Regions from separate parts of the Pseudomonas edsoni genome, predicted to be linked through region 2. Evidence: predicted binding sites of a transcription regulator. Region 2 holds the regulator's gene; the other holds the start of a gene.
The links. The regulator FliA, encoded in region 2, starts transcription of late flagellar genes. The targets are predictions, from matches to a motif close to CTAAAGTTTNNNNNNNNNNNGCCGNTAA.

Region 1 (4,937 bases), 1.7 Mb from region 2:
AAAGGCCTGGGTTTCACCGTCTTGCCGATGATGTACTGCGAAGAGGAATTGGCCAGCGGCCAGTTGGTGCAGCTGCTGCCGCAATGGTCGTCGCCGGGCGGCTGGTTGCAGGCGGTGTACCCGCATCGCCGTGGCGTACTGCCGGCCATTCGTGCCTGGATCGACTACCTGGAAGAAGCCTTCAAGGGCTGCGGAGACCGCTTGCTATGAAAATGACTGAAGCACACGTCGCCGCCTTCTGCCTGAGCCTGCCCGGCGCGCGGGAAGACTATAAATGGGGCGGCGTGCGGGTGTTCTCGATCGCCGGCAACAAGATGTTCGCCCTGCAGAACCTGCGGGGCGAATCGCTGGCGTTCAAGGTCGACAAGGACCTGTTCCTCGGCCATGTCGACCGCCCCGGCATCCACCCGGCGCCTTACCTGGCGCGGGCACAGTGGATCATCATGAACACGCCCTACCCGCTGGGCGCCGAGGAACTGCGTGGCCTGTTGCGGCGTTCTCACCAATTGGTGGTGAGCAAACTGCCCAAGCGCACGCAGATCGGGCTGTTGCTAGAAGATTGAAAGCAGCGTGCCGCCCAGGAATAACTGGTCGAGCCAGAACACCTCGTGCAGCAACACGATGACCCAGAACAGCACCTGGTACGACACCTTGCGCGTCTTGTGGCGGAACACCTGCTGGGCGATCAACGCCCCGGGCCACCCGCCGGCCAGTTCCACGGCGTGCAGGATGTTTTCGCGAACGCGCGGGCCTGCTGTCTCAGCCTTGCGCTTGTCACCCCAGTAAAGAAAAAACGCCACCACGCTGACCACGCCATAAGCGGCCAGCGGGATCACTGTCTCACCGCGATGCCACACCAGCGCCGCCCCCAGCAGCGGCGCGGCGCACAGCAGCACAAAGATCAGCGCCTTGAGGCGCGGATGCTGAATGTTCATGGCTTGACCGCCGACCAGTCGATCCAGCCGAACTGCCAGGTCGCCAGGATCAGCACACCGAACGCGATGCGATACCAGGCAAAGGCCGCATAGCTGTGGCTGGCGATGAACTTGAGCAAGGCCTTGACCGCGATCATCGCAAAGATGAACGAGGTGACAAACCCGATGGCAAACACCGGCAGGTCATCGGGCTGGAACAAGTGACGGTACTTGTAGCCCGAATACAGGGCCGCGCCGACCATGGTTGGCATCGCCAGAAAAAACGAAAACTCGGTGGCGGTCTTGCGCGACAGGCCGAACAACAGGCCGCCAATGATGGTGGCGCCGGAGCGTGAGGTGCCCGGAATCATCGCCAGGCACTGGGCCACACCGACCTTGAGCGCGTCTTTCCAGGTGATCTGATCCACGGTTTCAGCATGGACCGCATGCTGGCGGCGCTCGGCCCACAACATGATCACGCCGCCCACGACCAGGGCGGTGGCCACGGTGATCGGGTTGAACAGGTAGTGCTTGATCAGGTCGGCAAAAATCACCCCCAGCACGATGGCCGGCGCCACCGCGATGATCAGGTTAGCCGTAAACCGCCGGGCACTGGGCTGGGTCGGCAAGCCGATGACCACGTCGAGAATCTTGCGCCGAAACTCCCAGACCACTGCCAGGATCGCGCCCAATTGAATGATGATGTTGAACGCCTCAAAGCGTTCGCCGCCGAAGCCGATCAAGTCGGCGACGATGATCTGGTGCCCGGTGCTGGAAATGGGCAGGAACTCTGTCAGCCCCTCCACCACGCCAAGAATCAATGCCTGTATGGCGGTCCAAAAATCCATGTATCCCCCAAAGGTCATGCCTGTCGGCATGCCTTGACTGTCTTTTTAATAGTTCACTGACGACAAGCGCACTCAAGTTCCGGTGCTGATTTTCAACATCGGTCTGCAAAAATTTCGTGAAAAATCAGGGAGTACTCAGGTTTTTCAATTACAGGCCGAAAGCCTATCAGACAAGCCGGAAATGTCGATGCAGCGCCCACAATTATAAAAAGCATGGAGTGACAGGACGATGAACAGTTTGCGCAGCATGTCGATCAGCCGCCGCCTCTGGCTGATCCTGATAGTCGCCGTGTTGATGCTGCTGACGTTGGGGCTGTTGATGCTCAAGCAGATCCATGGCGACCTTTACCAGGCCAAACGTCAGCAGACCCAGCACGTGGTGCAGACCGCCAGCGGGGTGCTGGCCTATTACCAGAACCTTGAGAAAACCGGCGTGCTCAGCCGTGAAGCCGCGCAGCAGCAGGCCCTGAGCGCGGTGCGTGGCCTGCGCTACGACCACGACGATTACTTCTGGATCAATGACCTGACGCCCGTGATGATCATGCACGCGGCCAACCCCAAGCTGGATGGCCAGAACCTCTCGGCGATCCGCGACCCGGACGGTTTTGCGGTGTTCAACGAATTCGTGATCCTGGCCAAGGCCAAGGGCGCCGGCATCGTCAACTATCGCTGGCCCAAACCTGGCGCCGAAGCGCCCGTGGAGAAAACCTCGTACATCCAGCTGTTCGAACCCTGGGGCTGGATTATCGGCTCCGGCGTGTACGTGGATGATGTGCAGGCCGAGTTCACGGGCCAGGTGTGGAAGGCCTCGCTGATTGGCCTGGGCATCGCCCTGCTGATGGCCGTGTTGGTCACCCTGATTGCGCGCAGCATCGTGACGCCGTTGCAGGCGGCGGTGAACGCCATGGCCAATATCGCCAGTGGCGAAAGCGACCTGACGCGCAGCCTCGACACCCACGGGCGCGACGAAGTCACCCAGTTGTCTCGGCACTTCAACAGCTTTACCGCCAAGCTGCGCCAGGTGGTTGGCCAGTTGCAGGTGTGCGCCAATGCGTTGGGCCAGTCGTCCACGGAATTGGGCAACAACGCCAGCCAGGCGCATGACCGCAGCCAGCAGCAGTCGCAGCAGATGGAGCTGGTGGCGACGGCGATCAATGAAGTCACCTACGGCGTGCAGGACGTGGCGAAAAACGCCGAACATGCCGCCAGTGAGATGCGCGATGCCCAGGCCCAGGCGCAGCAGGGCCAGGTGAATATTGACGGTAGTTTGCAGCAGATCGACCAGCTTTCCGGCACCATCAGCCAGGCTGTGGAGGTGATTCGCACCTTGTCCAGCGAGAGCACGCAGATTGGTGGTGTGCTGGAAGTGATCCGCTCCATCGCTGACCAGACCAACCTGCTGGCGCTTAACGCGGCCATTGAGGCCGCACGCGCCGGGGAGCAGGGCCGTGGGTTTGCGGTGGTCGCCGATGAAGTGCGGCTGCTGGCTCAGCGTACACAAAAATCCACTGCTGAAATCCAAGTGATGATTGAGCGTCTGCAGGGGCACTCGGAAGCGGCGGTCAAGGTGATCAGTGACAGCCATAGCGCTTCGCAGCTGACGATTGAACAGGCTGGGCAGGCCGGTGCCAGTCTTAACGCCATTGGTCAGGCGTTGCGTAACCTCAACGGGCTGAATGCCTCGATTGCCAGCGCGACCTTGCAACAGGCGCATGTGGTGGAGGATATCAACCAGAACGTCACCCAGGCGGCCGGGTTGTCTCACAGCACTGCGCTGGCGGCGGAGCAATCCAGCGTGGCGAGTGCGCATTTGCGTGGGTTGAGTGAGGAGTTGGACGGGTTGCTGCGGCAGTTCAAGGTTTAGCTTTTTTTTGGCGGGGGGTGGGTGTACATATCCGTTGTTTGGGTGATGGCCGCTTTGGGTTCCGCCCTTACGGCGGGTCACTTTGGAAAAGCCCCAAAGTAACCAAAGGGCTCTTGCCCCACCACTCGGCACCTCGCTTGGGCTCGGTGTGCCCGAACGAAGGCTTGAATCCGTGGGCCGCCGTGACGGGCCATCCATGGCCCAACACGGCTAACCCGGCGTCCTGCCGGGTTACCCACGGATTCAAGCCTGCGTTCGGCCAGCGTGGTTTAACGGGGCGCCTGAGATCAAAATCAAAAGCAAAGCACGGCGGCCTAGTAGCCGACCTGAGTGGTTAGATCAAAAGCGAAAGCGAGGCGGCCTGACAGCCGACCTGATCCTTGAAGCTGAACTCAATCAAAGGTGGGAGCTGGCTTGCCTGCGATGGCATCAACTGGTTGTGCCTGATACACCGAGGTGCCTGCATCGCAGGCAAGCCAGCTCCCACAGAAAGGCAAAGCAGCACGGTGCTGGCGGTCTGTACCCGGTCAAACTGTGGGAGCGGGCTTGCTCGCGAATGCGGTGGTTCAGTCAGCTCATAGGTCACTGGCACACCGCCTTCGCGAGCAAGCCCGCTCCCACAGTTGATGCTCGAGTGGTAGAAGCAAAAGCAAAACCGAGGCGGCCTGACAGCCGACCTGATCTTGAGAGCTGAACCCAATTCAATGTGGGAGCTGGCTTGCCTGCGATGGCATCAACTGGTTGTGCCTGATACACCGAGGTGCCTGCATCTCAGGCAAGCCAGCTCCCACAGAAAAGCAAAGCAGTGCGGTGCTGGCTGCTGAACGCAGTCAACTTGTGGGAGCGGGCTTGCTCGCGAATGAGGTGGTTCAGTCAGCTCATGGGTCGCTGGCACACCGCCTTCGCGAGCAAGCCCGCTCCCACAGTTGGTGCTCGAGTGGTAGAAGCAAAAGCAAAGCCGAGGCGGCCTGACAGCCGACCTGATCTTGAGAGCTCAACCCAATTCAATGTGGGAGCTGGCTTGCCTGCGATGGCATCAACTGGTTGTGCCTGATACACCGAGGTGCCTGCATCGCAGGCAAGCCAGCTCCCACAGAAAAGCAAAGCAGTGCGGTGCTGGCTGCTGAACGCAGTCAACTTGTGGGAGCGGGCTTGCTCGCGAAGGCGGTGGTTCAGTCAGCTCATGGGTCACTGGCACACCGCCTTCGCGAGCAAGCCCGCTCCCACAGTTGATGCTCAGTACATCTGGTGATGGGGTGTTGCTCGGCTTCTGCCACGCACGCCGTGCTCTGCTTTTGATTTTGATCTCAA
Region 2 (4,937 bases):
TGATCGGAGATCAGCCCGTCGCCAGCCGGTGCTGCCGTGGCAGCAGGTGCGGCGGCGGTGGCCGCGACTTCCGGCAAGGCTTCGGCCGCAAAGGTGCCCTTGCCATGCAACTGGTCGAGCAACGCTTCGAATTCGTCGTCGGTAATGTCGGTGTTGGCAGACGCCGCTGGTGCCTGCGGCGCAGCGGCAGGTGCCACGGCGTCGGCGGCAAACTGGCCCTTGCCATGCAACTGGTCAAGCAGGGACTCGAACTCGGCGTCGGTAATGTCTTCGCTGGTCGGCGCCGCAGGCGCAATGGGCGCTTGCGGTGCTTCAGCTTCGGCCTTCACCGCACTGAGGGAGTTGAGCAACTGCTCGAACTCGCTGTCGGTCACATCCGGCTCAGCCTCGACAGCCGGCTCAGGCGCCGCTGCCACAGGTGCCGCCGACGTGGCCGGTTCTGCCAGGCGTGCCAGGGCCGCCAGCAGTTCCGGCGTGGCCGCAGTGATCGGTGCACGTTCGCGCACTTCGCTGAACATGCCGTTGACCGCATCCAGTGCTTCGAGAATCACGTCCATCAGTTCCGAGTCGACGTGCCGCTCACCCTTGCGCAGGATGTCGAACACGTTCTCGGCGATGTGACAGCACTCCACCAGCTCATGGAGCTGGAGGAAGCCGGCGCCCCCTTTTACAGTGTGAAAACCGCGAAAAATTGCATTGAGCAGGTTCGCATCATCCGGTCGGCTTTCCAGCTCGACCAGTTGCTCGGACAGTTGCTCTAAAATTTCGCCGGCCTCTACAAGGAAATCCTGAAGGATTTCTTCATCGGCGCCGAAGCTCATGTGGGTGCTCCTTAGAAGCCTAAACTGGATAACAGGTCATCTACGTCATCCTGACCTGACATAACGTCTTCACGTTTATCGGCATGAATCTGCGGACCTTCACCCTTGGCGAGATGTTTTTGTGGATCTTTTTCCGAGAGGATCGCTTCGCGGTCATGTTCGATGCCGGCAAAACGGTCTACCTGGCCGGCCATGAGCACCAGTTTGAGCAGGTTGCTTTCCACTTCGGTGACCAATTGGGTCACGCGCTTGATCACCTGACCGGTGAGGTCCTGGTAATCCTGGGCCAGCAGAATGTCATTGAGGTTGCTGGAAACCGTGCGGTTTTCCTGCTCGCTGCGTGACAGAAAAGCGTCAACCCGACGCGCCAACTCACGAAACTCTTCAGCCCCCACTTCACGACGCATGAAGCGGCCCCAGTCAACGCTGAGCGCCTGAGCTTCGGTGGCCATGCCATTGACCAGCGGCGTGGCGTTTTCCACCAGGTCCATGGTGCGGTTGGCCGCCGCCTCAGTCAGCCTGACCACATAGGACAGGCGTTCGGTGGCATCGGTGATTTGCGAAATTTCTTCGGCCTGGGGCATGTGCGGGTCAATCTGAAAATTGACGATCGCACTGTGCAGCTCGCGTGTGAGCTTGCCCACTTCCTGGTACAGGCCGCGGTCACGGGTCTGGTTAAGCTCATGGATTAACTGCACCGCGTCGCCGAACTGGCCTTTTTCAAGGCTTTCGACCAACTGGTGAGCATGCTTTTTCAGGGTCGACTCAAAGTCGCCCTGTGACGTTTCTTTATGCTCCATAGCTCCCCCGTGGCAGCATCAATGACCGATGCGTTCGAAGATTTTTTCGATCTTCTCTTTCAAGGCCAGTGCAGTGAATGGCTTGACCACGTAGCCGTTTACCCCGGCTTGGGCGGCTTCGATGATCTGCTCACGCTTGGCTTCGGCGGTCACCATCAACACAGGCAGGCTGCGCAGTTTTTCATCGGCGCGCACGTGACGCAGCAAGTCGATACCGGTCATGCCCGGCATGTTCCAGTCGGTTACCAGAAAGTCGATGCTCCCGCTGTTGAGGATCGGAATCGCCGTAATGCCGTCATCCGCCTCGACCGTGTTGGTGAACCCAAGGTCACGCAACAGGTTTTTTATGATCCGCCGCATCGTTGAGAAGTCATCAACGATGAGGATTTTCATGTTCTTGTCCAATTCGACCTCCAAGCAGTCTTAAACGCGCCCAGCACCTGGACGCGCCATTTCAATCAACAGGCGCTACACAAAAAGGACTGCCCAGGGCACCACGGTACGAACCCGCGAAGGCATGAAGCCTTCGCGGTAGCGTCTGCAGTGTCCCCACACTGCCTGTCAGCGCGCGCGCCACTCTCCCAATCGCCCCCGCAAGCGGGCTGCGCACTGGCTGTGCAACTGGCTGACACGCGATTCGCTGACCCCCAGGACCTCACCGATTTCCTTGAGGTTCAGCTCTTCGTCGTAGTACAGCGCCAACACCAGTCGCTCACGCTCCGGCAAATTGGCAATCGCTTCCGCCAGCGCACCCTGGAAACGTTCGTCCTCCAGGTCGCGTGACGGTTCGAGATGAGCACTCGCGCCGTCCTCGTGCAGCCCTTCGTGTTCGCCGTCCTGCAACAGGTCGTCGAAACTGAACAGGCGGCTGCCCAAGGTATCGTTCAAAATCCCGTAGTAATCGTCGAGACTCAATTGGAGTTCGGCCGCAACTTCATGATCTTTAGCGTCACGACCGGTTTTTGCTTCAATTGCGCGAATTGCGTCACTGACCATGCGCGTATTGCGGTGTACCGAACGCGGCGCCCAATCCCCTTTACGCACTTCATCGAGCATCGCGCCACGGATACGGATACCCGCATACGTCTCGAAACTCGCGCCTTTGCTCGCGTCGTATTTGGTCGACACTTCGAGCAGACCGATCATGCCGGCCTGGATCAGGTCTTCGACCTGCACGCTGGCCGGCAGGCGTGCCAGCAAGTGATAGGCAATGCGCTTGACCAGGGGCGCATAGCGCTCGATCAATTCGCCCTGGCTGTCACGTGCCGACTTTTTGTAAAGGTTGTAGCCGCTGGATGTCATAGCACCGGTCCTGCGCTCGTCTGATGCACCAATCGCTCGACGAAAAACTCCAGATGCCCCCGAGGGTTGGCGGGCAACGGCCAAGTATCGACCTTCTGGGCAATAGCCTTGAACGCCAGTGCGCACTTCGAACGAGGGAACGCTTCGTAGACCGCACGCTGCTTTTGCACAGCCTTGCGTACACACTCGTCATAGGGAACTGCGCCTACATATTGTAAGGCGACATCCAGGAAGCGATCCGTGACCTTGGTCAACTTGGCGAACAGGTTGCGCCCTTCCTGCGGGCTTTGGGCCATGTTGGCCAGCACGCGGAAGCGGTTCATGCCGTAGTCACGGTTAAGCAGTTTGATCAGCGCATAGGCGTCGGTGATCGAGGTGGGTTCGTCGCAGACCACCAGCAGCACTTCCTGGGCGGCGCGCACGAAGCTGACCACGGACTCGCCGATGCCGGCGGCGGTGTCGATCACCAGCACGTCGAGGTTATCGCCGATATCGCTGAACGCCTGGATCAGGCCGGCGTGCTGCGCCGGGCTCAGGTGCACCATGCTCTGGGTGCCCGAGGCGGCCGGCACGATGCGAATGCCACCGGGGCCTTGCAGCAGCACATCGCGCAGCTCGCAGCGGCCCTCGATCACATCGGCAAGGGTGTGTTTGGGTGTCAGCCCCAGCAGAACGTCGACGTTCGCCAGGCCCAGGTCAGCATCCAGCAGCATGACGCGACGGCCAAGCTCTGCCAGGGCCAGGGACAAATTCACTGACACGTTAGTTTTCCCGACGCCACCTTTGCCGCCGGTCACCGCGATCACCTGTACGGGATGCATGCTGCCCATTTTATTTCTTTACCTTGTCTTGCTTAGACGCAGGCTACATGGCTTGGCCGCGTGAATCGCTTGCAGACCATCGATGTAGATACATTTCATGGTGTTCATCCTGGCCTTAACCGACCCGTTTGGCGGGGTTGTGGTAAAGGTCGGCGAACATATCGGCCATCGCTTCCTCGCTAGGCTCTTCTTGCATTTGCACGCTGACAGCACGGCTGACCAACTGATGACGGCGCGGCAGATGGAGATCATCCGGGATCCGCGGCCCGTCGGTCAGGTAGGCGACCGGTAATTCATGACTGATGGCCAGGCTCAGCACTTCACCCAGGCTCGCGGTTTCATCGAGCTTGGTGAGGATGCAACCGGCCAGGCCGCAACGCTTGTAGCTGTGATATGCAGCGGTAAGAACCTGTTTCTGGCTGGTGGTTGCAAGCACCAGGTAATTTTTTGACTTGATGCCGCGCCCGGCCAGGCTTTCGAGCTGCATGCGCAGCGCCGGGTCACTGGCTTGCAGGCCGGCGGTGTCGATCAGCACCACGCGCTTGCGCAGCAGCGGATCGAGGGCATTGGCCAGCGACTGGCCCGGGTCAACGTGGGTCACTGTCACATTGAGGATGCGGCCCAGGGTCTTGAGCTGCTCCTGGGCGCCAATGCGGTAGCTGTCCATGCTCACCAGCGCGATATTCTGCGCGCCGTACTTGAGCACATAACGCGCTGCCAGCTTGGCCAGGGTGGTGGTCTTGCCCATGCCGGCCGGGCCGACCATGGCAATCACACCGCCCTCTTCCAGGGGTTCGATTTCCGGGGTGACGATCATGCGTGCCAGGTGCGCCAGCAACATGCGCCAGGCCTGGCGTGGTTCTTCAACTTCGGCGGTCAGCGCCAGCAGGTCGCGGGACAACGGGCCAGACAGACCAATGCGTTGCAGGCGACGCCACAGGTTGGCTTGTTGCGGCTTGCTGCCTTGCAACTGGTTCCACGCCAGCGAGCCCAGCTGCACTTCGAGCAGCTCACGCAGGCCGTTGAGTTCAAAGCGCATCGAGTCGAACACGCGCTGGTCGACTGCGGCAGCCGGGGCCGGCGCTGCAGGACGTGGCGGTTCTTTGAAGGTCGGTTCAACCAGCGGCTCGGCAGCGGTCAGCGGCAGGCCGGCGAACAACTGGCGGTTGGTGCTGGCATCGCTGTCGCCACGC

Region 1: the regulator FliA is predicted to act here: its motif matches at 1,897-1,924, upstream of C4J83_RS13770 (methyl-accepting chemotaxis protein).

What each region holds. Positions count from the first base shown of each region.
Region 1 covers NZ_CP027762.1:2,970,825-2,975,761, reverse strand. Annotated here, with positions in the region: gene C4J83_RS13790 (LysR substrate-binding domain-containing protein) at 1-210, shown strand, start outside; gene C4J83_RS13785 (MmcQ/YjbR family DNA-binding protein) at 207-563, shown strand; gene C4J83_RS13780 (DUF1294 domain-containing protein) at 552-935, opposite strand; gene C4J83_RS13775 (undecaprenyl-diphosphate phosphatase) at 932-1,762, opposite strand; gene C4J83_RS13770 (methyl-accepting chemotaxis protein) at 1,992-3,626, shown strand.
Region 2 covers NZ_CP027762.1:4,674,604-4,679,540, forward strand. Annotated here, with positions in the region: gene C4J83_RS21570 (chemotaxis protein CheA) at 1-821, opposite strand, end outside; gene C4J83_RS21575 (protein phosphatase CheZ) at 833-1,621, opposite strand; gene C4J83_RS21580 (chemotaxis response regulator CheY) at 1,640-2,014, opposite strand; gene fliA (RNA polymerase sigma factor FliA) at 2,183-2,923, opposite strand; gene fleN (flagellar synthesis regulator FleN) at 2,920-3,753, opposite strand; gene flhF (flagellar biosynthesis GTPase FlhF) at 3,860-4,937, opposite strand, start outside.